Regions from separate parts of the Alteromonas gilva genome, predicted to be linked through region 2. Evidence: predicted binding sites of a transcription regulator. Region 2 holds the regulator's gene; each other region holds the start of a gene.
The links. The regulator sigma-54, encoded in region 2, starts transcription at its own class of promoters, with help from an activator protein. The targets are predictions, from matches to a motif close to GTTGGCACGNNNNTNGNNT.
Positions count from the first base shown of each region.

Region 1: a site for sigma-54 is predicted at 4,313-4,331, ahead of OIK42_RS11960 (formate/nitrite transporter family protein). Genes of this name have one in related genera too.
Region 3: a site for sigma-54 is predicted at 3,885-3,903, ahead of flgA (flagellar basal body P-ring formation chaperone FlgA). Genes of this name have one in related genera too.
Region 4: a site for sigma-54 is predicted at 3,964-3,982, ahead of glnA (glutamate--ammonia ligase). Genes of this name have one in related genera too.

Region 1 covers NZ_JAQQXP010000001.1:2,696,563-2,702,263, forward strand. The annotation lists gene nirB (nitrite reductase large subunit NirB) at 1-1,309, opposite strand, end outside; gene OIK42_RS11955 (bifunctional protein-serine/threonine kinase/phosphatase) at 1,572-3,281, opposite strand; gene OIK42_RS11960 (formate/nitrite transporter family protein) at 3,285-4,148, opposite strand; gene OIK42_RS11965 (nitrate regulatory protein) at 4,641-5,701, shown strand, end outside.
Region 2 covers NZ_JAQQXP010000001.1:1,060,614-1,066,314, forward strand. The annotation lists gene OIK42_RS04680 (DUF885 domain-containing protein) at 1-1,591, shown strand, start outside; gene OIK42_RS04685 (HPr family phosphocarrier protein) at 1,616-1,888, opposite strand; gene rapZ (RNase adapter RapZ) at 1,888-2,733, opposite strand; gene ptsN (PTS IIA-like nitrogen regulatory protein PtsN) at 2,764-3,222, opposite strand; gene hpf (ribosome hibernation promoting factor) at 3,235-3,522, opposite strand; gene OIK42_RS04705 (RNA polymerase factor sigma-54) at 3,547-5,025, opposite strand; gene lptB (LPS export ABC transporter ATP-binding protein) at 5,108-5,701, opposite strand, start outside.
Region 3 covers NZ_JAQQXP010000001.1:1,503,125-1,508,825, reverse strand. The annotation lists gene flgE (flagellar hook protein FlgE) at 1-427, opposite strand, end outside; gene OIK42_RS06625 (flagellar hook assembly protein FlgD) at 442-1,131, opposite strand; gene flgC (flagellar basal body rod protein FlgC) at 1,156-1,581, opposite strand; gene flgB (flagellar basal body rod protein FlgB) at 1,578-1,982, opposite strand; gene OIK42_RS06610 (CheR family methyltransferase) at 2,083-2,916, opposite strand; gene OIK42_RS06605 (chemotaxis protein CheV) at 2,937-3,863, opposite strand; gene flgA (flagellar basal body P-ring formation chaperone FlgA) at 4,058-4,744, shown strand; gene flgM (flagellar biosynthesis anti-sigma factor FlgM) at 4,860-5,201, shown strand; gene flgN (flagellar export chaperone FlgN) at 5,234-5,665, shown strand.
Region 4 covers NZ_JAQQXP010000003.1:228,022-233,722, forward strand. The annotation lists gene glnG (nitrogen regulation protein NR(I)) at 1-684, opposite strand, end outside; gene glnL (nitrogen regulation protein NR(II)) at 684-1,763, opposite strand; gene OIK42_RS17365 (DUF4124 domain-containing protein) at 1,905-2,411, opposite strand; gene glnA (glutamate--ammonia ligase) at 2,492-3,901, opposite strand; gene typA (translational GTPase TypA) at 4,306-5,701, shown strand, end outside.

The sequences.
Region 1 (5,701 bases), 1.6 Mb from region 2:
CTCCTACAATGTCGCCTTTAGAAACATTATGACAAGAGCAGATAGTCGCGCTGTCACCCAGCGCGTCAGCACCCAGCAACGGTTTGTCACCGGATGACGGTAAAATGAGCGCTTCCGGAGTATCAGGCAGGGCAATACCATTTAAGGCATATTGCAGTAAGGTATCGTAGTCGCTGGTATCACCAATCAGCACAGCACCCAGCACCAGTGATTTGTTGGCATCTACCACAAGCTTTTTGTACACCCCTTCAGGCTGGTTATGGTAGGTGTAGACCAGCGCTCCCGGCGTGCGGCCGTGCGCATCACCGATAGAGCCTACCTCAACGCCCATAAGCTTAAGCTTAGTGCTCATGTCGGCACCGGCAAACTCGCCTTCCCCGCCGGTCAGGTCAGCTACAGCAGCTCGTGCCATGGCATAGCCCGGCGCCACCAAACCGTAGATACGTTTATCCCACAGCGCACACTCACCAATGGCGTACACGTCCGGATCAGAGGTTTTACACTGATTATCGATAACAATACCGCCACGCTCCCCGACAACAAGACCAAACTCACGTGCTAACTGGTCGCTGGGCCGGATACCGGCAGAGAACAACACTAAATCTGTCTCCAGTACCGAGCCGTCGCCAAACTTCATACGGTAGCGACAATTCTCGCCCGCCTCTATCACTTCCGTGGCTTTTTGGGTATGCACTTTAACGCCAAGGGCTTCAATTTTATCTTTGAGCAGTTCCCCCCCCATAGGGTCAAGCTGCACTGCCATCAGTTGCGGGGCAAATTCCACTACGTGGGTTTCCAGACCGGCCTGCTTGAGGGCGTTAGCCGCCTCAAGCCCCAGTAAGCCGCCTCCAACCACCACACCCACTTTGCTTTGCGCCGCCGACGCACTGATCGACTCCAGATCCTCAATGGTACGATAGACCAGACAGTGCTCCTGATCATTACCCGGAATAGGCGGAACAAACGGATAGGAGCCGGTAGCGAGTACCAGTTTATCGTAGGGATAGTGAACGCCGTCTTTGGTGGTAACCACCTTTTTAGCGCGATCAATATTGGTCACCCAGGCATTTGTCACCGCTTTTACGCCCCATTCCTGATAGGTTTTCTCATCAGTGAGGGCCAAATCTGCGGCAGTTTTGCCGGCGAAATACGACGATAAATACACCCGGTCGTAGGCCAGCCGACTCTCACCACTTAAAACGGTGATATCGCAATCAGCCTGACTGTTGATCAGTTGCTCAACAAAGTGGTGACCTACCATACCGTTACCAATAATAACGACGCGTTGTTGCTGTGAGGAAAGATTCATTTCATTCACCTGTATTTGAGGCAAAAAAAAACCCACAACCATTTCTGGTTGCGGGCTTCGTTGCCTGTTTAAGCATAGTGCTAATTAAGTTGTTACCCGAGCAATACATTCATGGTACTCATCGGGACTATGACAATACTAATACAATTATAATGCCAAAATTGGAGCCCAATAAATACAAGGAGTTAGCTTTGACTTTTGGCAGCAACACGGATCACAACGCACCAAAAATAAGCAAAACGAATGCTTTTGGTGCATTGATTTACCCGTAATGCAAAACGACGACGACCATCAACAATACCATCAACACCGCCGAGATCCCCTGCCACACGCGCACCGGATTGCGTTCAATCAACGGCACACCGCCCCGGTAGGCCGGATTCGGGTGGTGCAAATCGTAAAGAAACTCCGATAAACTCGGATAGCGCTTCGCTGCCTGAGGATGACAGGCGCGTTTCAGCGCAGCATCCACCCACAACGGCACATTGACGTTTCGCTGGAGCAAACTGGTATAACGTAATTTAAGTAAACCGGCATAATTGGATTGCCTGGCCACATTGGTGTTGTAGGGGTATTCACCGCTGAGCAGGTGGTAAACAAGCACGGCCAGTGAAAACTGATCGGCACGTTCATCTGGCCACAGCCCGGCAAAATACTCCGGTGCACTAAACAGTAAATCGCCGGGAATAAACAGCTCGGCATCACTTTGCAAAAAGTTATGCCCGGCGATGCTGGCCGCCCCCAGATCAATAATTGTCAGCACACCTGAGTCATTAACAATGATATTTTCAGGGCGAATGTCCTGGTGCAGTATGCCCTGGCGGTGCATAGCCGTTAAACCGTTAATCACCTGGGTAGTCCAGTCACGCACCTGCGCCAGTGTGGCAGGGCCGTTATCATCATACCACTGGCGCAGACTACTGCCGGGAAAATGCGCCATCACCGTGTAAAAGCCACTGCGGGTAAAAGTGTGCTGGTAGCTGTTTAACACATTGGTATGGGTTACCCGGTTGCCGATCCATTCTTCTTTGACCATTTCATCGAGGAAACCGGTATTAGCCTGCATCGATGTGGCCGGCATTTTTAACACCCCGGTATGCTGACTCTCACGGTGCACAGCCATGAAAACCAAACTTCTTTCACTGCTGTATAGCGGCCGCTGAATTTGCCATTCATCGACATCATCACCAGGCTTTGGCAGCGCAATAAAAGGTAAAAAACCCGCTTCTGTATAGTTTGTTGTCGATGCCCCAACGGTTGACGTCACTTCCAGCAACACCACGGTAAGGTTATCATCACAGCCGCCGTCTAGCGCCGCTCTGGCGATGTGTTCAGCGCAGTCATCCAGGTCAGCATGATAGTCGTTGAGCAAAGCCTGCCAGGCCTTGGGAGCAAGTGTCTCGGCGATGCCGTCGGTCATCAACACAAAGGTATCGCCCGCCTTAAGATCAAGGGTACTGATATCAACATCAAGGTTTGGCCGAATGCCCAATGCATTGCTTAAATATGAGCGCCCTCCCTCGCCCGATTGCCGATGATCACGGGTACACAAGGTGACCTCGCCATGACGGATACGATAAATCCGGCTGTCACCGCAATGTAACAACACCGCTTGCTGTTGGTGCAAAATCAGCGCGCTGAACGTGCATACGTAGCCTTTGTCGGGATTTTCATAGTGGGGACTTTCCTGTGTTTTAACATACAGCTCTGTATTCACGGTGCGCAGCACCAGTTCAGCCGCCCGGGCCGGCGACCATACGTCACAGGTTTTCAGGTAATCGCGCACAAAGTGGTTTACCGCCAGCTCGCTGGCGTACTGACTGACCTGACTGCTACTAATACCGTCTGCTACTGCCGCGACAATTCCCCGCGTGCCCAAACGCGAAAAATCAGGCACTGCCACGTTGTGGCAGTCCTGATTTATCGACTTGATTCCCTTGCCGGAGAACTCTCCCCGGCGCACTTTTAACATAAATTACACTTTGTCATGTACTTTTGCCGCAGCCACTGTTTTGTTGCTGCCGCCGGTTGGAATTACACGCTTAGGCGCCGTGCGGGCATGGGTTGAATAAATGGTTAAACCGGTAAATGCCAGACCACCCACTAAATTACCCAGCGCAGTCGGGATTTCGTTCCAGATGAAATAATCCATGATAGAAAACTCACCGCCCATGATTAAGCCAAACGGGAACAGGAACATATTAACCACCGAGTGCTCAAAACCCATAAAGAAGAAGAGCATGATTGGCATCCACATGGCCAGCACCTTGCCACTGACGTGGGTCGAGATCATTGCACCAACAACCCCCAGCGACACCATCCAGTTACACAGCATACCGCGAACAAATATAGTAAACCAACCGGCCACGCCATGTTCGGCATAGCCTAAGGTACGCGCTTCACCAATACCGGCAACCTTGGTCGCGATGGCACCGCCATCGATGTTGTAGCCCATGGTAAAAACGAATGACATCATAAACGCCACGGTCAGTGCACCACCAAAATTACCCAGAAACACCAGTCCCCAGTTACGCAGTATCTGCGGCCAGGTTACTCCGGGACGTTTAGCCAGCCATGCCAACGGGGTTAGCACGAATACACCGGTGAGCAAATCAAAGCCCATCAGGTATAACATACAAAAACCCACCGGGAATAAAATTGCCCCTATCAGGAACACCCCGGTTTGCACTGCAATGGTAATTGCAAAGACTGCTGCCAATGCCAGGATTGCACCCGCCATAAAAGCACGGATTAATGTATCGCGGGTAGACATGTAAATTTTGGATTCGCCCGCATCAACCATCTTGGTTGCAAATTCAGAAGGAAGTAAATACGCCATATTTAATCACCTAATTGTATTTTCAAAAAATTACCCACAAACACTTTGCAAACTTTATTTCAGGCAAAAAAAAACGTCCGCACTCACTCCCGGGGGAATGAGTTGCGGACGCCTTTATCCGAATATCGTTTGTAAAAACCAGTCAAGGTTTGCTGTAATAACTTATACAAGACCAGTGCCAAAATAACAAAATAAAATAAAATACATATTTTACAACAACTTAAAATCAAACCTTGGTATCTCTGAACCGTTTGTGAACAACACCCGACAAAAACAACGAACCAAAATGGCGCAAAATCCCCATTAAAGGGCAAATGAAATTCTTTAGATCAGTCAGTTCAGCTTAAAAAATGGGCGATTAAACGCATCACCTAACCCCAAAACGCGTATAAAACCGCCAAACTATCCGCCAAAACAGGAATTATGCCTTTTTTCACCTTGTAAGGAATGGCTCTTGCTTAGCTTTATATAACGCTATCAACGAGCAATAACATGGCCAAACACAGCGATATAACCAAACGCTTCTTATTGTCTGCAAAGCAACAGGAAATTCAGGCTCTCCATCACCTGTCGTCGAACTGCAGAACCGTGCGAGCCGTCAAAGACATGATTCATCAGTTGCAACGTGAACGGGGAATGAGCAATGTGTTTCTTGGCTCAAAAGGTGAACGTTTTGCCAACAACCTGGCCAGTCAAGTCACCGCCAGCGAAGAAAGCGAACAGGATCTGCGTAGCCTGCTGAAGTCGCTGTATCTTGGTAAGCATGACAATGGTCAGTCGATGCGTTTACTCAGTTGCATTACTTTTGCCCTGCAAGGTATGGATCATCTGCCCAATCTGCGCAGCAAAATTGCCGACCACCAGCTTACGCCCCTTGAGTCGACCAAAGCCTATTGCCGCTTGGTAGCTGGCCTGCTGGATGTGGTGTTTGAAGCGGCCGATGTTGCCAGCGACCCGGCGATGACGCGCCTTTTGGTAGCGCTGTTCAATTTTATGCAGGGAAAAGAATATGCCGGACAGGAGCGGGCTTGGGGAGCGATTGGCTTTTCCGAAAGTCAGTTTGATCACTCACTCTGCGATCGTATTTCTGCCCTTACCGATTCACAAAACCAGTGCTTTGAAACATTCAGCAATTTCGCCGACGCCGAAGAGCTACAAATGTGGCAGGCGCTGCAAAACAGTGAACAAACCGTCCATATTGAGCGACTGCGCAAGATGATTTGCAGCCTGGCTGAAGGCGATCAGTGCGCTACCGAGCTCAGTGAGATTTGGTACGACATTGCCACTCTGCGTATTGATGCCATGCAGGATATCGAGGAGCACCTGACTCAGCGTTTAACCGAGCAGGCAACCTTGCGCATTAATCAGGCCGAGGAGGAACATCGTAACCATGAGCAGTTAGTCGCCTCATTGAATAACAGCCCGCCGCATGCGGATGCCCCCATTACTATGCTCTATGATTCAACGGTACAGGGGCTTCGCGGCGCAGACCACCAGGAGGAAGAATTAATAGAAACCTCGGCGTTAACGGCGCATAAATCCTTTTATGACCT
Region 2 (5,701 bases):
TTACCGTAACCGTTTGCCGGGTGTTACCGCATCAGATCGGGCGCGTCGTTTGCGCACTGAAGAGGCGCTGGTCGCTAAACTTGATAGCATTAATACGCAAGCGCTGAGCGCCACCGACAAAGTAAATCACGCTTTACTGCGCTGGTTACTGGTTAACAGTATCGAAGCAAATCAGCTCAATTTACAGCGCATTCCGTTTAACACGTTCTATTCGTTCTGGAGCCGGGCACTGGGCGCCAGCAAAGGGCTGTCGATGCGTACCGAGGCGGATATCGAAGCCTATATTGCGCGTATTAAGGATATCGAGCGCTATATTGATGAAAACATCGCCAATATGCGCGAGGGGATCGATGATGGTTTTGTGCATGCCAAAGTAGTGGTTGAGGGCGTTGCCCCGACTGTCCGGGCACTGGTGGTGTCAGATCCAACCCAAACCAGCTTGTATGAACCCTTTACAAAGCTTCCATCCACACTCAGTAATGCCCGGCACCTGCAGTTACGTGAAGCGGGGCGCTCAGCGATTAAAGCGCATGCGTTACCGGCCCTTGACCGCCTGGCTACCTTTCTTGAAGGGGATTACTTAAATGCTGCTACCCAGAGTCTGGGCGCGCAGCAGTTGCCTGATGGCGAGGCGTATTACCGCCATGCAATTCGTCAGTACGTCACAGAAGATCGCGATCCGGCACGCATACATCAGATAGGTCTGGCTGAAGTTAAGCGTTTGCGGGAAGCTATGCAGGCGCAAATGGCGGCGGCTGGTTTTAACGGCAGTTTGGACGAGTTCACTGCCTTTTTGCGCACCGATCCACAGTTTTACCCACAAAGTGCCGAGGCACTATTGAAAGAAGCTGCGTTTATTGCCAAAAAAATTGAATACCGGCTGCCGGAGTTTTTTAGCACGTTGCCCCGACAACCCTATGGTATTGTCGAAGTACCCAAGGAAATTGCCCCAAATTACACTACAGCATCCTACAACTCCGCGCCCTTAGACGGCATTCGTGGCGGTGCTTACTGGGTGAATACACATAACCTCGACCAACGTCCGCTCTACGAAATGGTGGCGTTAACGCTACATGAGGCGGTTCCGGGGCACCATTTACAAAACGCACTGTCGCTGGAGCTGCAAAATGTCCCCGACTTTCGTCGTGACTTATATTTAAGTGCCTACGGTGAAGGGTGGGGGTTATATGCTGAGGGCTTAGGGGTTGAAATGGGCGTGTACGAAACGCCGTATCAGCATTTTGGCCGGTTAAGCTATGAAATGTGGCGAGCGTGTCGACTGGTTATCGATACGGGCATTCACTCGCAAGGGTGGAGCCGGGCCCGGGCAATCGATTATCTGGCGGCTAATACCGCATTATCGATGGCCAACGTGCGCGCCGAAGTGGACCGCTATATTTCCTGGCCGGGCCAGGCGTTGTCGTACAAGATGGGCCAGCTAAAAATACTTGAATTACGTGAGCGCGCCGAGCAGGCGCTGGGTAATCAGTTTGATATCCGTGAGTTTCATCAACAGTTGCTGGGGAATGGGGCGCTGCCACTGGCTCTTCTGGACCGGCAAATTCAGGCGTATATTGACGCCTATCGTTAAACCACAGGGAGTGACGACTCCCTGCTACTCAGCCTCGTTAAAGCGCCCGGCGATCAGCGATTCGACAGCCTGCATGGCGGCTTCGGCATCAGGACCTTCGCTGATCACATCGACCTGCTCACCCTGGTGGCTTTCCATGAGCATCAGGCCCAGTACACTGTTGGCATTGGCTTCCTGCTCGCCTTTAATGAGGGTAATCTGCGCATCAAACTGATTAGCCAATTGCACTAACTGGGTGGCTGCGCGCGCGTGCAGGCCCAGCTTGTTAACGATTGTGAGGGTTTTCTCTACACGCATTATCGGTTCAACTCCCTGTGACGGATTTGCACATCCGGATGCTTATCTGCGAACAGTTTTGCTAATGACTGAGCTACAAATACGGAGCGATGCTGACCACCCGTACAGCCAATGGCAATGGTTACGTAGCTGCGATTGTTCCGCTCTAAATGCGGCAGCCAGGTGGTGATTAAATTCTGAATTTGCCAGATAAACTTAGTGACGATGGGCTGTGAACCGAGAAAAGCTTCAACGGGTGAATCCAGGCCGGTGTGGTGCCTTAGGTCTGGCTCCCAGTGTGGATTAGGTAAGAACCGTGCATCAAAGACATAATCGGCGTCTTTGGGGATACCATGTTTAAAACCAAAGGATTCAAATACCAGTACCAACCGCGAACTTTTTTTACCCAGAATACGCTCACGAATTAACTCAGCTAACTGGTGAATCGACAAGCGATCGGTATCGATATACAGATCGGCCCGCTCGACAATCGGCGCTAACAGATCTTTTTCGGCCTGGATGGCATCTGCCAGGGATATATTTAATTTGGCAAGTGGATGAAGCCTGCGGGTTTCGCTGAAACGTTTTACCAGCATATCGTCGCTGGCATCCAGATAAACGATAGTCATAGCCCAGGATGAGGGCAGATAATCGAGGATTTCAACCAGATCCTCAGGCTCTTTTGGCAGGTTGCGCACATCAATGCTGACAGCGACTTGATCGTATTCATCGGCTACCGTGTGGGTCAGGGTCGGCAGCAGGTTAACCGGGATGTTGTCAACGCAGTAATAACCGAGATCTTCCAGTGCGCGCAGCGCAACGGACTTCCCCGAGCCCGAACGACCACTGATAATGATAAGCTTCATGAACTGTCAGACTCCTTGTGGTATTACTGTTTACTGGGCGGTGTTGTCGCACAGCGCTGCAATAACTTGTTCCTTCGTTTCGGCGTTCCGAATAGTCTTTACGATGGATTTTTGACTCAGTTTACCGGCAATTGTTGCCAGTGTCTGCAAGTGTCCTTCAGTTTGGTTCTCTGGCACTAATATAGAAAAAAAGATGTCGACAGGTTTGTCATCTATCGCATCGAATGCAATAGACGGTTTGGTGGTTACCACAACGGCGGTAATTTCTGAAAGGCCGGCCAGCCGTCCGTGTGGCAGTGCAATGCCATTGCCGATGCCCGTGCTGCCCATTTTTTCGCGAGCCAACAGCGCTGTGAGGGCCTCGTCCTTTTGGATTTCCGGATTGGCTTGTGCAGCAATTGTGCTAATAATTTCGAGTATGCGTTTTTTACTGTTGCACTGGACCGCACATTCAGTGCGATCCAGGCTAACTAAGGCTTCTATATTCATAGGGTTAGGGGCCTAGTGCTTTTTGAGCTTTTCCTTATGCTTAATGACCTGACGATCAAGCTTGTCTACCATAGCGTCGATCGCTGCATACATATCTAAGTTTTCTGACGACGCAAATACTTCAGCACCGCTTAAATGCATGGTGGCCTCAGCTTTTTGATTCAGTTTTTCCACATTCAATATCACATGGACATTTGAAATGTGGTCAAAATGACGCTCCAGTTTGCTAAATTTAGTATCAACATAGTTACGCAAAGAATCGGTAATCTCAACGTGATGACCTGTAAGATTAATTTGCATAGTTCGTCTTCCTTATATTTCTGCCTAGATAAGGCTCTTGCGTTGGTTAGACGGTGGAATCGAAAGTGATTCCCGGTATTTTGCTATTGTTCGCCGAGCAACTTTAATACCTTGATCAGCCAACAATTGGGCAATTTTACTGTCGCTTAAAGGTTTGCTGGGTTTTTCCGCAGCAACCAATTTTTTTATTAACGCACGAATAGCGGTAGATGAGCATTCGCCGCCCGATTCAGTCGCTACGTGACTTGAGAAAAAGTATTTAAGCTCAAAAATACCGCGTGGGGTATGCATATATTTCTGCGTGGTCACCCGTGATATGGTTGATTCATGCATATCAACCATTTCAGCTACGTCATTGAGCACCATTGGTTTCATCATTTCAGGGCCATGCTCAAAGAAGCCCATTTGTTGCTGCACAATACAGTTAGCAACTTTAAGCAGTGTGTCGTTGCGTGACTCCAGGCTCTTTATGAACCATTTAGCCTCTTGCATGTGCGAGCGGATAAACTGTGAGTCAGCGCTATTTCTCGACTGACGACTCATTGCCGCATACTGTTGATTAACGCTCAGTTTAGGCAGACTATCCGGGTTGAGTTCTACCACCCAGCGGCCCTTTTTCTTGCTAACCGAGACATCAGGAATGACATACTCAGGTTCCTGGGTAATCAACGCACTGCCAGGACGCGGATTAAGTGTTTGTAGCAAACGCATGGCTTCTCGCAGATCATCTTCTTTGAGCCGCGACTTACGCATGAGTGTGCGGTAGTCCTTGCTGCTCAACAGATCGGCGTAATCTTCTATCAATGTTTTTGCTTCGTTTAGCCAAGGCGTATCCGGCGCAAATTGTTTAAGCTGAACCAGTAGACACTCCTGCGGGGTACGTGAACCGGAGCCGATGGGGTCAAACATCTGAATGCGCTTAAGGACACATTCAACTTCGTCTTCCTCAACGGGCTCTTCCATATCATCAGTATTGACGCTGTTGAGAATATCTTCAACTGAAACGGTTAAATATCCTGACTCATCTATCGAATCAATAATCGCGATAGCAATAGCACGGTCGATTTCACTGAATGGCGTCAGGCGCATTTGCCACAATAAATGAGCCTGGATGTCATCGGTGGTTTCGCCCTGAAAAACCTGATCGTCGTCTGACGAGGAAGGGCCAGGTGCCGGTGCCGACGATGCTGAATAATATTCATCCCAGGTACTGTCGATAGGCAGCTCGTCAGGCAGTTCGTTTTTTTCCAGCGCTTCGTTGGAGTCTAAATTATTATCGCTGGTGGCAGTTGCCGCTGCATCAGCTTCAGCATCGAGTTTACTGGTCTCGACGATATCGTTGTCGCTGTTGTCCTCGATTTCAAGCAGAGGATTAGCATCCAGCGCTTCCTGAATTTCTTGCTGAAGATCCAGTGTAGAAAGCTGCAGCAGTTTAATGGCCTGCTGCAACTGTGGCGTCATAGTGAGTTGTTGACTAAATTTAAGCTGTAAAGATGGTTTCATCTACTTCTATTCTTAACGCCTTGCTTGTTATTGAAATGGACAATGGTGGTTGTCACGTTATTGTTTGGCAGCCTGTCCCTAACTATAGCCTGAATTGCTCACCCAGGTATACATCCTTCACTTTTTGATTGCTCAACACCTGTTCTGCGCTACCCTGAGCAATCAGTTCTCCCTGGCTGACAATATAAGCCATCTCACAAACATCCAGGGTTTCCCTGACGTTGTGGTCGGTAATCAAAATGCCGATCCCACGGTCACGAAGATGTTGAATTATCTTCTTTATATCATTAACCGAAATTGGGTCAACACCCGCAAAGGGTTCATCCAGCAAAATAAATTTGGGGTTCGCTGCCAGTGCCCGGGCAATCTCAACGCGACGGCGCTCACCACCTGACAAACTCATGCCGGTACTATTACGTATATGGTTAATATTGAATTCATCAAGTAGGGCATTGGCTTCATTTAATCGCTGTTCCGAACTCAGGCCTTTGCGTGTTTGTAATATCGCCATAATATTATCAAAAACACTTAACTTGCGGAATATGGACGCTTCCTGAGGCAGGTAGCCTATGCCGTGACGGGCGCGCTCATGCATGGGCTGACGGGTTAAATCCATGTCATCAATGCGAATGTCGCCTTTATCCAGCGGTACCAAGCCCACGATCATGTAAAAGGT
Region 3 (5,701 bases), 440 kb from region 2:
TGCTTAACGCAACCGACGAGCTAGTACCGTCTGGGTTAACAGGAAAGCCTAACAGATGGTCACCAGCGGTATTTACCACAAAATTATTTTCGTCCAGCTTAAACTGCCCGGCACGGGTGAATGACGTATCCCGTGAAGTAAGATCCGGCACTGTCGCAAAAAAACCGTTGCCGGTAATAGCCAAATCGAGCGAGGTATTGGTAAATTGCAAACTTCCCTGGGTAAACTGTTGCGCGACTTCCTGAGTTAATACCCCATCACCCACTTTGGTTTTACCGCCCGCCAGCAAAGACGCTGCGTACACGTCACCGAATTCGGCTCGGGATTCTTTAAACCCCACAGTATTCACGTTAGCAATATTGTTTGCTGTGGTATCTAAGTCTTTTTGTGCGGCAGCGACGCCACTGAGTGCAATATTAAAAGACATTTGCTTTTCTCCTGTTAACTGCCGATCTGAATAACGTCGTTCAGATTAATACTGACGTCGCCATCTAAATTCAAAATAATACCCTGATTACTGCCAGCCAGGCTGACACTGCTCACGTGACGATTGATGGCTGTTGATAACGCAACCCCTTCACCATTCGCTTTACCGTTCGCACTAACCACGTAATTGCCGGGCGGCATAGGATTGCCGTTTTTGTCAGTACCATCCCAGTTAAACTCGATGTTACCTTCGCCCTGGGTGCCCGCATTGATAGTTTTAACAATTTCACCGTTACCATTGGTGATGGTAATTTCCATATCCTGAACAGTTTTATCGTTTACCACAAAGCCGGAAATGCCTGCCCCTTCACTGCTCATATAGCCTATATTGGCCTCAACCAATACATCCTGACCAATTAAACCAGACGCTTGCAGTGCCTGATTAGACGTCATGGACGTAGCAAAACTCGCGAACTTGTCGTTGAGTTTGTTGATACCTTCCGCGGTCGTAAACTGGGTCATTTGTGAGACCATCTGATCATTGTCAACTGGCTTGGTTGGATCCTGATTGGCTAACTGTTCGGTCAGCAATGCAAAGAAATCTTCCTGGGACAGTTGGTTCTCTGATCCGTCGGCAACTTTTACTTTCTCTTCCTTCCAGTAAAGGTCGTCGGTGAGTCCGGGGGTACTGTTAATTGTGTTCACACTCGTTTCCTCATAAACCCGCTGTTACTGACCCTGACCAAGCATCATTACGCGTCGGAATATACGTTTGGTAGTATCAGCGACCTGCACGTTGGTTTCATATGCTTTAGACGCCGACATCATGTCAGCCATTTCTTCAACAATATTCACGTTTGGCTTATAGATATAGCCGTTTTCGTCAGCCATTGGGTTGTGCGGCGCGTACTCAATTTGCAGAGGACGGTTACTTTCAACAATCCCCAGCACATTGACTTCTGCCCCTTTGCTTTTACTGTCTGAGGTAGCCCGATTAAGCTCAGCGGCAAATACGGCGTGACGTGCACGGTAGGTTTCGCTTTCGCTGCTACTTACCGAGTTGGCGTTGGCGATATTACTCGCAGTCGTATTCAAACGTACGCTTTCTGCATGCATACCCGACGCTGAAATAGACATAACATCAAATAAACTCATTGACCCTGACCTCCGCTTATCGCTTTCTTCATGCCTTTAATTTTGCCAGTCAAAAACTGCAGCGTGGCCTGATAGCGCATACCTGTATCTAAAAATTGGTTACGTTCGCGTTGAACTTCAACGGTATTACCGTCGCCGGTGTCTGGCTGCGATGGAATACGAAAGCCGATTTCCGTTGCGGAAACTATTGTCCCGCTCAGGTGTTTATCGTGAGTTCGCGTCATCGACTGTCCGGAAGAATGTTGAGCTCTCGCCATGGCTTGCTGGAAATCAATACCCCTTGCTTTGTAGCCAGGTGTATTTGCATTCGCCAGGTTGCCTGATATGACTTCCATTTTATCTGCGCGCACCTGCAGCGCATTCTTATGGAAACCTGTCAACTTATCTAAATTTATTGCCATGCGACTTCTCCTCTAACGACAAGAGAAGAAGCAAGTGAAGTGCCAATTAGCTGTAAGATGCTATTTTTGATTCAAAAGACTTCTCAAGCATATGTTTTTGCTAGTCTTTTTTGGCGTAATACAAGCCTGGGTTGCATTTGACCATGCGGTAACAATCGGCCGCAGAGGCGACAGATTCTGAGGCGCCGAGGAATAGAATGCCGCCTGGATTCAATTGAGCGGCAATTTGTTGCAGTATTTTTTGTTTCAGTTCTGTCGAAAAGTAAATCAATACATTGCGGCAAAACACAATATCAAACTTACCTAGCGAAGAATAACTGTGCAGCAGGTTAATACTTCGGAAATTCACCATACGACGTACTTCTGGCTTTATTTGCAGTAAGCCATCGGTATGGGGGTTAAAATAGCGCTGACGACGCTCAGCTGAAAGCCCACGCGCCAGGGACAGTTCATCATAGGTGCCTTGTTCGCATCGCTTGAGCATATTACTCGATAAGTCAGTCGCCAGGATCTCTACCGACAATGACGCTGCACTGGGGTTTTGACGCTGATACTCCAATACTGACATGGCAATGGAATAGGGCTCTTGTCCGGACGAACAGGCAGCACTCCAGATGCGTAAACGCCGCTGGCGGCTGGCATGCTCAGGTAACAGTTGCTTGATCAGAAGCTCAAAGGGATAGCCGTCACGAAACCAGAGTGTTTCATTGGTCGTCATGGCGTCTATCACCTGCTGCAGCAACGTTCGGTCACGTCCCGATATCGACTGGCTCAATAACTCATCGATACTCTTATACTGACGCTCGTGCAGCAGACCACCGAGACGACTGCGTACCAAATACTGCTTATTATCACCAAGCACAATGCCGCATTGTCGCTCAAGAAAGTCCCGGAATTGACGGTAAACGTCCGGTGACACATCCTTATTAATCAACCCTGTGATGCTCCGTTATATTACTCATCCGGCCCCAACCACTTTTGTACCGCCGAAGCCAGTTCATCGGGATGGAACTTTGCAATAAAGTCGTCTGCGCCGACCTTTTTCACCATTGCCTGGTTAAATACACCGCTCAGTGATGTATGTAAAACCACATGCAATTTTTGTAGTTCCGGGGTATTTTTAATTTCAGCGGTTAGCGTATACCCATCCATTTCGGGCATTTCAATGTCCGACACCAAAACGCCAACTTTATCGGTTACATCGCCGGTCTCCGCTGCGATTTCTTTTAAACGCTTCAGCGCTTCCAAGCCGTTCTTGGCCATTTCGATTTCCAGACCAAGGGTCGTCAGCGCACGTTTAACCTGATTGCGCGCAACCGACGAGTCATCGGCAATAAAAATGATTTTGTCTTTATACTTTTCAGTATTCAGCGTTGATGCAACCGCTTCGCTTACCTCGGTATTCAACGGCGATATTTCGTTGAGAATTTTCTCAACATCGAGAATTTCTACCAACTCTCCCTCAACCTCTGTAACCGCAGTCAGGTAGCTTGCCCTGCCTGTTCCCTGCGGCGGCGGCATAATGGCATCCCAGTTGGTATTGATAATACGTTCAACTGCACCAACCAGAAATCCTTGTACCGACCGGTTATACTCTGCAATAACAATAAAGGCGGTTTTTAAGTCTTCTATGCGACGTCCCCCGGTTGCCATACTCAGATCAATAACCGAGATCGTCTGGCCGCGAATATGCGCCACACCACGCACCAGTGGATTGAGTTTCGGCATCGACGTTAACGCCGGGCACTGTAGCACTTCACGAACTTTAAAAACGTTAATCCCAAAACGTTGCCGACCGTTAAGACGGAACAGCAACAACTCCAGCCGGTTTTGACCTACTAACTGTGTTCGCTGATTAACCGAATCTAAAATTCCAGACATACATCACCTCAATATTTCAATATAGGCACAGAGTTTGCGTGTTCAACTACCATCAAAACGGGTGTCAACTTTCCGACACCCGTTAACCAGATCGGCGAAACATGCTGATATGTGTTTAATAATAGTCAAAATGACAACATCTGAACATGAAAATATTGAAAACATTACTATTGCCTACACGTTTGGCTTTCATATTGACTACAGGTATCACCTTAGCTCACTTTGACTCGATTGCCCAACAAAACTCCATGACCGCTCAAGAGCGTCTGACGCTAAGTGTAGCTGATTTTTTAAATCAACAACTTGCTGGTGACCAAAGTAATGATTTAAGCGACAATTTAACCATCGACGTTACACCTGTTGATAGCCGGATTAACATACCTGAGTGTAATGTGCCGTTTAGTTACGACGTCGACCCCGCCACACTGCATTTGAGTTATCTTAATGTCAGGGTCAGCTGTGACAGCAACGACTGGTATTTATTCACCAGCGCAAAAGTCACTCGCACGCGCACAATTGTCGTCACAGCAAGTATGATAAGTCCTGACACTGTTTTATCGGACGATCATCTGACACTGGCAGAAGTCGATATTAAACGCTTACGTCACACTCCCTTTACGACCCTGGAAGATGTCACCGGTGCGCGGCTTAAATATCGCGTACGAGAGGGGCAGCCAGTGCAGAGCAACATGCTATGCTTTATTTGCAAAGGTGATAGAATAACCATCAGTGCACAGGCTGGCACAATGGAGGTCAAAACGTCTGGGATCGCACGCCAGGACGGCGTTATAGGCGATGTGATCGAGGTGGTTAACAGTAGCTCTAATAAATCAATTATTGCAAAAGTAGCCAGTACCCAGGAAGTTGTTGTAAGTCTGTGATAATCTGCTAAGGAAATAGATGCAGTTTGTTTGAAAATAATCTCATTAAGGCCTAAAGAAAATCTACCGATAGCCGATATAATTACTGAGGTTTAAAAGGTAGTGGAATTTAACTATGGCAATTAATAATGTAAACAATGGTTTACCTAAAGCGCCAGTTGACAACAACAAGGTCAACAGTCAGCAACAGGTTAAATCAAATCAGACGGCGGCACAGCAAGCAGCGGCATCAGCTGCGCAGGCGAGTACTGCCCCGCGTCAGGATTCGGTATCGTTAACACAGTCAGCGCAGCAATTGAACCAGGTTCAAAAGAAAAGCGCAGATGTACCGGTCAATCAGGAAAAAGTTGATAAGCTTAAAAAAGCGATTCAAAGCGGTGAGTATAAAGTTGACCCGCAGTCACTGGCGAAAAAAATCGCCCGACTGGAGTCTGAAATATTTGGTATGAAGTCCTGACCGATAAGGCACGGTATCGCTAAGTGGAAACTATGGATAACACACTAAGTAAGCAACTCGATCAACAGGTCAATAACCTGACATCGCTGAAAGGCATGTTAGATAAAGAGCTGCACCTGATTAGTTCTCGCGATGCAGAAGCATTAATGACACTGTTGAATGAAAAAGAGTTATTACTGACAGCGATTCAGCAAATCGACGACGCGATTAATCCGCAGTTACTGGCATTGCAACAACAGGGCCCGCTGCCGGAAACCTATGAAGAGCAAATTGCACAGGCAAAAGAATTACTCAGCGAATGTCAGTACTGTACTGATGTGAATCAAATTGCTGTTGAACAGGGCCAGCTGCGCCTGGGTCATTTACGCAACCTGATGATGGAAGTGCGCGCCAAAGAATCGCTCACTTACGATAAAGCCGGTAAAAAGAAAGGTGGATTCTCTGGCAAGGGTGTCAGTGCCTGATAACCGCCGCTACCTATAGCTGCAAGATTATATTTT
Region 4 (5,701 bases), on a different contig from region 2:
GCGCCCCTGCCGGGCGGTTTGTGCGCCGGTGAATGCGCCTTTCTCATGACCAAATAATTCGGACTCGACCAGGTCTGCCGGAATTGCCGCCATGTTCAGTGCTATAAACGGGTTAGCCGCGCGCGGACTATGCCGGTGCAGGGCTTGTGCGACAAGCTCTTTGCCGGTCCCTGACTGGCCGTTAATCAGGACACTGATCGATGAGCGGGATAACCGCCCAATGGCGCGAAATACTTCTTGCATGGCGGGCGCTTCACCGATAATTTCGGTGGCCGATTCAGCCTGTGGTACCTGTATAGTGCGCGACTGCTCGCGGGCATGCACCAGCGCGCGCTCCACCAGCGTGACAGCCTCATCGATATCGAAGGGCTTGGGTAAGTACTCAAAGGCACCGCTTTGGTAAGCGTTGACCGCGCTGTCCAGATCCGAGTGAGCGGTCATAATGATCACCGGGATCATTGGCGCTATCTGATGTACTTCGTTAAGCAATGTCATGCCGTCCATTTGCGGCATGCGAATGTCAGAAACCACAACTTCCGGATAATGGCCGGATTCGAGCTGCAACAGCAGATCCTGCGGGTTTTCAAAACTGCAGCATTCAATGTTGGCGACCTGCAACGCTTTTTGCAGTACCCATCTGATAGAACTGTCGTCGTCAACAATCCATACGGACTCAGTAGTCATTATTTAGACTCCTTGTGGTTGATAGGTATGGATAGGATAAATTCTGTGTGTCCCGGGCGACTATCAACTTCGATTTTTCCTTCATGATGATTTACTAATGTTTGCGCTATGGATAACCCCAACCCCGAGCCAGAATCTTTACTGGTCACCAAAGGATAGAAGAGTGTGTCTCTAATTTCCGCTGGAATACCAGGGCCGTTATCGATAATTTTAATTTGGGCGGCCAAAGGATGGCGATGACCATGAATAGTAAGTTGCCGCTCTATGCGAGTGACCATGCGAATCTCAGGATTCGGTGTTTTGGAGTCACGCAGTGCCTGCACGGCATTGCGAACAATATTGAGTACCGCTTGCTGGAGCATATCCGGATCGACTCTGACATCGGGTATACTCGGATCGTAGTCACGGGTAATCGCTATTGCCTGTGACGTATCGGCCTTCATGAGACTGCGGACCTTTTCCATTGGGCGATGCAGATTACACCATTCAAGGCGCGGCAAAGAGTTAGGACCGAGAAGGCGGTCTACCAGATTACGCAGCCGGTCAGACTGTTCGATAATTAACTGGGTAAATTCTTTTTGTTCTGATGAACCCAGGGCTTTTTCGAGTAGTTGCGCAGCGCCGCGTATTCCGCCTAACGGATTTTTAATTTCATGGGCGAGACCACGAATAAGCTCACGTGCCGCGTAATGCTGTGCGTGTTGTTGATTTTCTCTTGAAATGCGCTTTTGCTGATCGATGGTTTTTACCTCAAACAGTAACCGCGGGCCTTCCTCAGTGCTCAGGTTTGTTACCGTCAGATCGGCCAACACAATTCTGTTATCACGAAAATAAAGTTTAACCTCATTTTCAGTGAAGTCTTCGCCGCGGCGAAAGGCCGCGCGCAGACGCGCTTTGTTGATAGTATTGGGAACAAAAAAATCGGCGAGAGGTTGGCCGTAGAGCTGTTTGGTGCCAGTGGCAAACAAGGCCTGACCTGCATGATTGGCGTAATCAATGCGCAGTGTGCTATCAATGACAACCAGCACTGTATTCAAATTATCGAGCAAATTATTGGTTTCAAACGACGTGGCTTGCATGCCAGCATTCTCCAATCGCACCATATTGGTGCTTTAATGTTTCTGAGTGTTATTACCTGCGTTGTGATCTTGCACTCAAAGACTCTTTTGATCCCTGATAGTGCGTGGGGTGCGCCAACTTGCTCCCGGTTAACGCACTTGTCATGGATTAATGAGTCGCGAAGCCTGATGCAGATAAAACGTTCTTGGCGTGGTAGATGCAAGAGTCTTGCCCTTATTATCGGTATGCTCAATATAAAAAGTGTGAGCGCCGCGGTTAATCCCCTCTACTTGAAATACCGGTGTTGACTGTTCTTTTAGCAATGCGCCATCCATGTATAAATGATAGCGGCCGTCAGTGTCAGGGTGGGTCACTTTAACTGCAATCTGCATGTTGCCTGAATTATTACGAACAGTGGCTTCATCCGCCGGGCTCAGTACTTCCAGTTGCGGCTTTGGCGTGGCGGGCGACGTTTGCCTGGTTACCCGGGGTGTGATCTGTGGTGTAGGCATGGCAACCTGATTAAGCGGGCCAAGCTGCACAGGTTGCGCGCCCGGCAGCGGCTTATCGGTATAAGTTACCGAGCCATCCTGATTGACAACCTTATACACCTGCTGAGCATAAGCAGGGGCAAGACATAAACTGAACAACAAAAATAAGCGCTTCATAGTGATATGATTGTAGTGAAATGCTGGCAAAAAAAAAGCCCGCAGAGGCGGGCTTTAGGTATTTCACTTAATACAATGTTTTATACACTGTAGTACATGTCAAACTCAACCGGGTGAGTTGTCATGTTAAGTTTGGTCACTTCTTCCATTTTCAGCTCGATGTAGGCATCGATCATGTCGTCAGACATTACGCCGCCGGCAGTCAGGAATTCACGGTCGTTATCCAGTGCTTCCAGGGCCATATCCAGTGAACTTGCCACAGTAGGAATTGCCAGTGCTTCTTCTGCTGGTAAGTCGTACAAGTCTTTATCCGCTGCATCACCAGGGTGGATTTTGTTTTTGATCCCGTCAAGGCCGGCCATCAACATAGCGGTAAACGCCAGGTAAGGGTTAGCTGTTGGGTCAGGGAAACGAACCTCGATACGACGAGCTTTATCGCTGGTTACGTATGGAATACGGATTGATGCAGAACGGTTACGGGCTGAGTATGCCAGCATAACCGGCGCTTCAAAGCCAGGAACCAAACGCTTGTAAGAGTTAGTAGAAGCGTTGGTAAATGCATTGATTGCACGCGCGTGCTTGATGATACCGCCAATGTAGTACAGCGCTTCTTCAGACAGGCCTGCATACTTGTCACCCGCAAAGATGTTTTTGCCATCTTTACCGATAGATTGGTGGCAATGCATACCAGAGCCATTGTCGCCAACCAGAGGCTTAGGCATAAAGGTTGCTGTTTGGCCGTAGGCGTGAGCAACGTTGTGCACAACATACTTGTAAATTTGAATTTCGTCGGCCTTTTCAACCATGGTGTTGAACTGGCAAGCAATTTCGTTTTGACCGGCAGTGGCAACTTCGTGGTGATGCGCTTCAATTACCAGGCCCATCTCTTCCATTACCAGACACATTGCAGCACGAATGTCATGCGCTGAGTCTACTGGTGGAACCGGGAAGTACCCGCCTTTCACACCAGGACGGTGACCCATGTTGCCGCCTTCGTAGTCGGCATTTGAGTTCCACTTCGCTTCAGCAGCATCAATCTTGTACATTGAGCCTGACATATCAGTGTGGAATTTGATGTCGTCAAACAGGAAAAACTCTGGCTCAGGACCAAATAGAACAGTGTCACCAATACCGGTAGATTTCAGATACTCTTCTGCGCGACGAGCGATAGAGCGAGGATCACGATCGTAGCCTTCCATGGTTGAAGGTTCTACGATATCACAGCGGATGTTAACCTGTGTTTCTTCAGCAAACGGGTCAACTACTGCAGTGGAAGGATCTGGCATCAGGATCATGTCTGATTCGTTAATTCCTTTCCAGCCAGCAATTGATGAACCATCGAACATTTTTCCTTCTTCAAAGAAATCGTCATCGACACAAGAAACAGGAATTGAAACGTGCTGCTCTTTACCCTTGGTATCAGTAAAGCGAAGATCAACAAACTTTGCTTCGCTTGATTTAATTAGTTCTAATGCCTTCTCAATTGACATCGTGTCCTCCAGGTTGTTTCGAAAATTGTGGATCGGTGTTCGACCCATCAGGTTAAAATTCTAAGCGATATTCATGCCAGCTACTTGTGACGGCTGAACAGCACAGAATTCCGAGTTGTCGTTATTATAAAAACCTGACTTTGCACTGTTATGGTGATTTTGTGTATTATTATGGTGCATTATCATGATTAAGGCGCCCTGTGTTGCCTTAGGCTATTCTTCCACCGTAGTGAGTCCTAATCAACCGATTAATTTTTTATTTAAACCTAAAAAACCTGCGCAAAGTCATTCGAATTTCTGTACAATCCGCGCTCATTTCCTTTTATCTGTACGAGAAAATTGCAGGGCCTGCCTGCTTTAGCCCATTGGCTAAGGCGTTAAAGCGCTCTGCGGGTTGACTATCAATGAATGTAACTGACATTAATAAGCTAAGAAATATCGCGATCATCGCGCACGTTGACCATGGTAAAACTACCCTGGTAGATAAGCTGCTGCAGCAGTCTGGTACCCTTGAGACCAGGGGCGAAGCACAAGAGCGCGTGATGGACTCTAACGATATTGAGAAAGAACGTGGTATTACCATACTAGCCAAAAACACGGCTATTAACTGGAATGACTACCGAATCAACATCGTGGACACGCCCGGGCACGCCGACTTTGGCGGTGAGGTAGAGCGGGTCATGTCAATGGCTGATTCTGTACTGCTGCTTGTTGATGCGCAGGAAGGTCCAATGCCACAAACCCGCTTTGTAACGCAAAAAGCGTTTGCGCAAGGCCTGAAACCTATTGTTGTTATCAACAAAATCGACAAGCCTGGTGCCCGCCCTGATTGGGTAATGGATCAGGTATTTGATTTGTTCGACAACCTCGGCGCCACCGACGACCAACTGGATTTTCAGGTGGTTTATGCGTCGGCTCTGAATGGTTGGGCGTCACTGGACGCTGATCAGAGTGGTGAGGATATGACGCCATTGTTCCAGATGATCGTGGATCAGGTTTCACCACCAGATGCAGACATCGACGGTGGCTTCCAAATGCAAATTTCGCAGCTCGATTACAACTCTTACGTTGGTGTAATCGGTGTTGGCCGTATCAAGCGTGGTAGCGTTAAGCTTAACCAGCAGGTCACTATCGTTGGTGCTGATGGCAAAAAACGCAACGGTAAAGTCGGTCTGGTGTATGGCTACCTCGGTTTGCAGCGCCATGAAGTTGAAAAGGCTAATGCAGGCGACATTATCGCTATCTCTGGCCTTGGCGAGCTTAAAATCTCTGACACCATCTGTGATGTAAACAACGTTGAAGCGTTGCCGCCACTGAGTGTCGACGAGCCGACCGTAACCATGACCTTCCAGGTTAATACGTCACCTTTTGCAGGTAAAGAAGGTAAGTACGTTACCTCACGTAACATCCTCGAACGTTTACAGGACGAATTAGTGCATAACGTTGCACTGCGTGTAGAAGAAACCGCCGATCCGGACAAATTCCGCGTGTCGGGCCGTGGTGAACTGCACTTAGGTATTCTGATTGAAAACATGCGTCGTGAAGGTTACGAACTGGCGGTATCCCGTCCGGAAGTTATCTTAAAAGAAGAGAACGGCCAAACCTTTGAACCCTTTGAAACACTGACCGTTGACTGTGAAGAGCAACATCAGGGTTCAATTATGGAACAACTTGGTTTGCGTAAAGCCGAGATGACCGACATGTCGCCAGACGGTAAAGGCCGTGTGCGTATCGACTTCGTGATCCCGAGTCGTGGTTTGATTGGTTTCCAGACTGAGTTCATGACCTTGACCTCAGGCT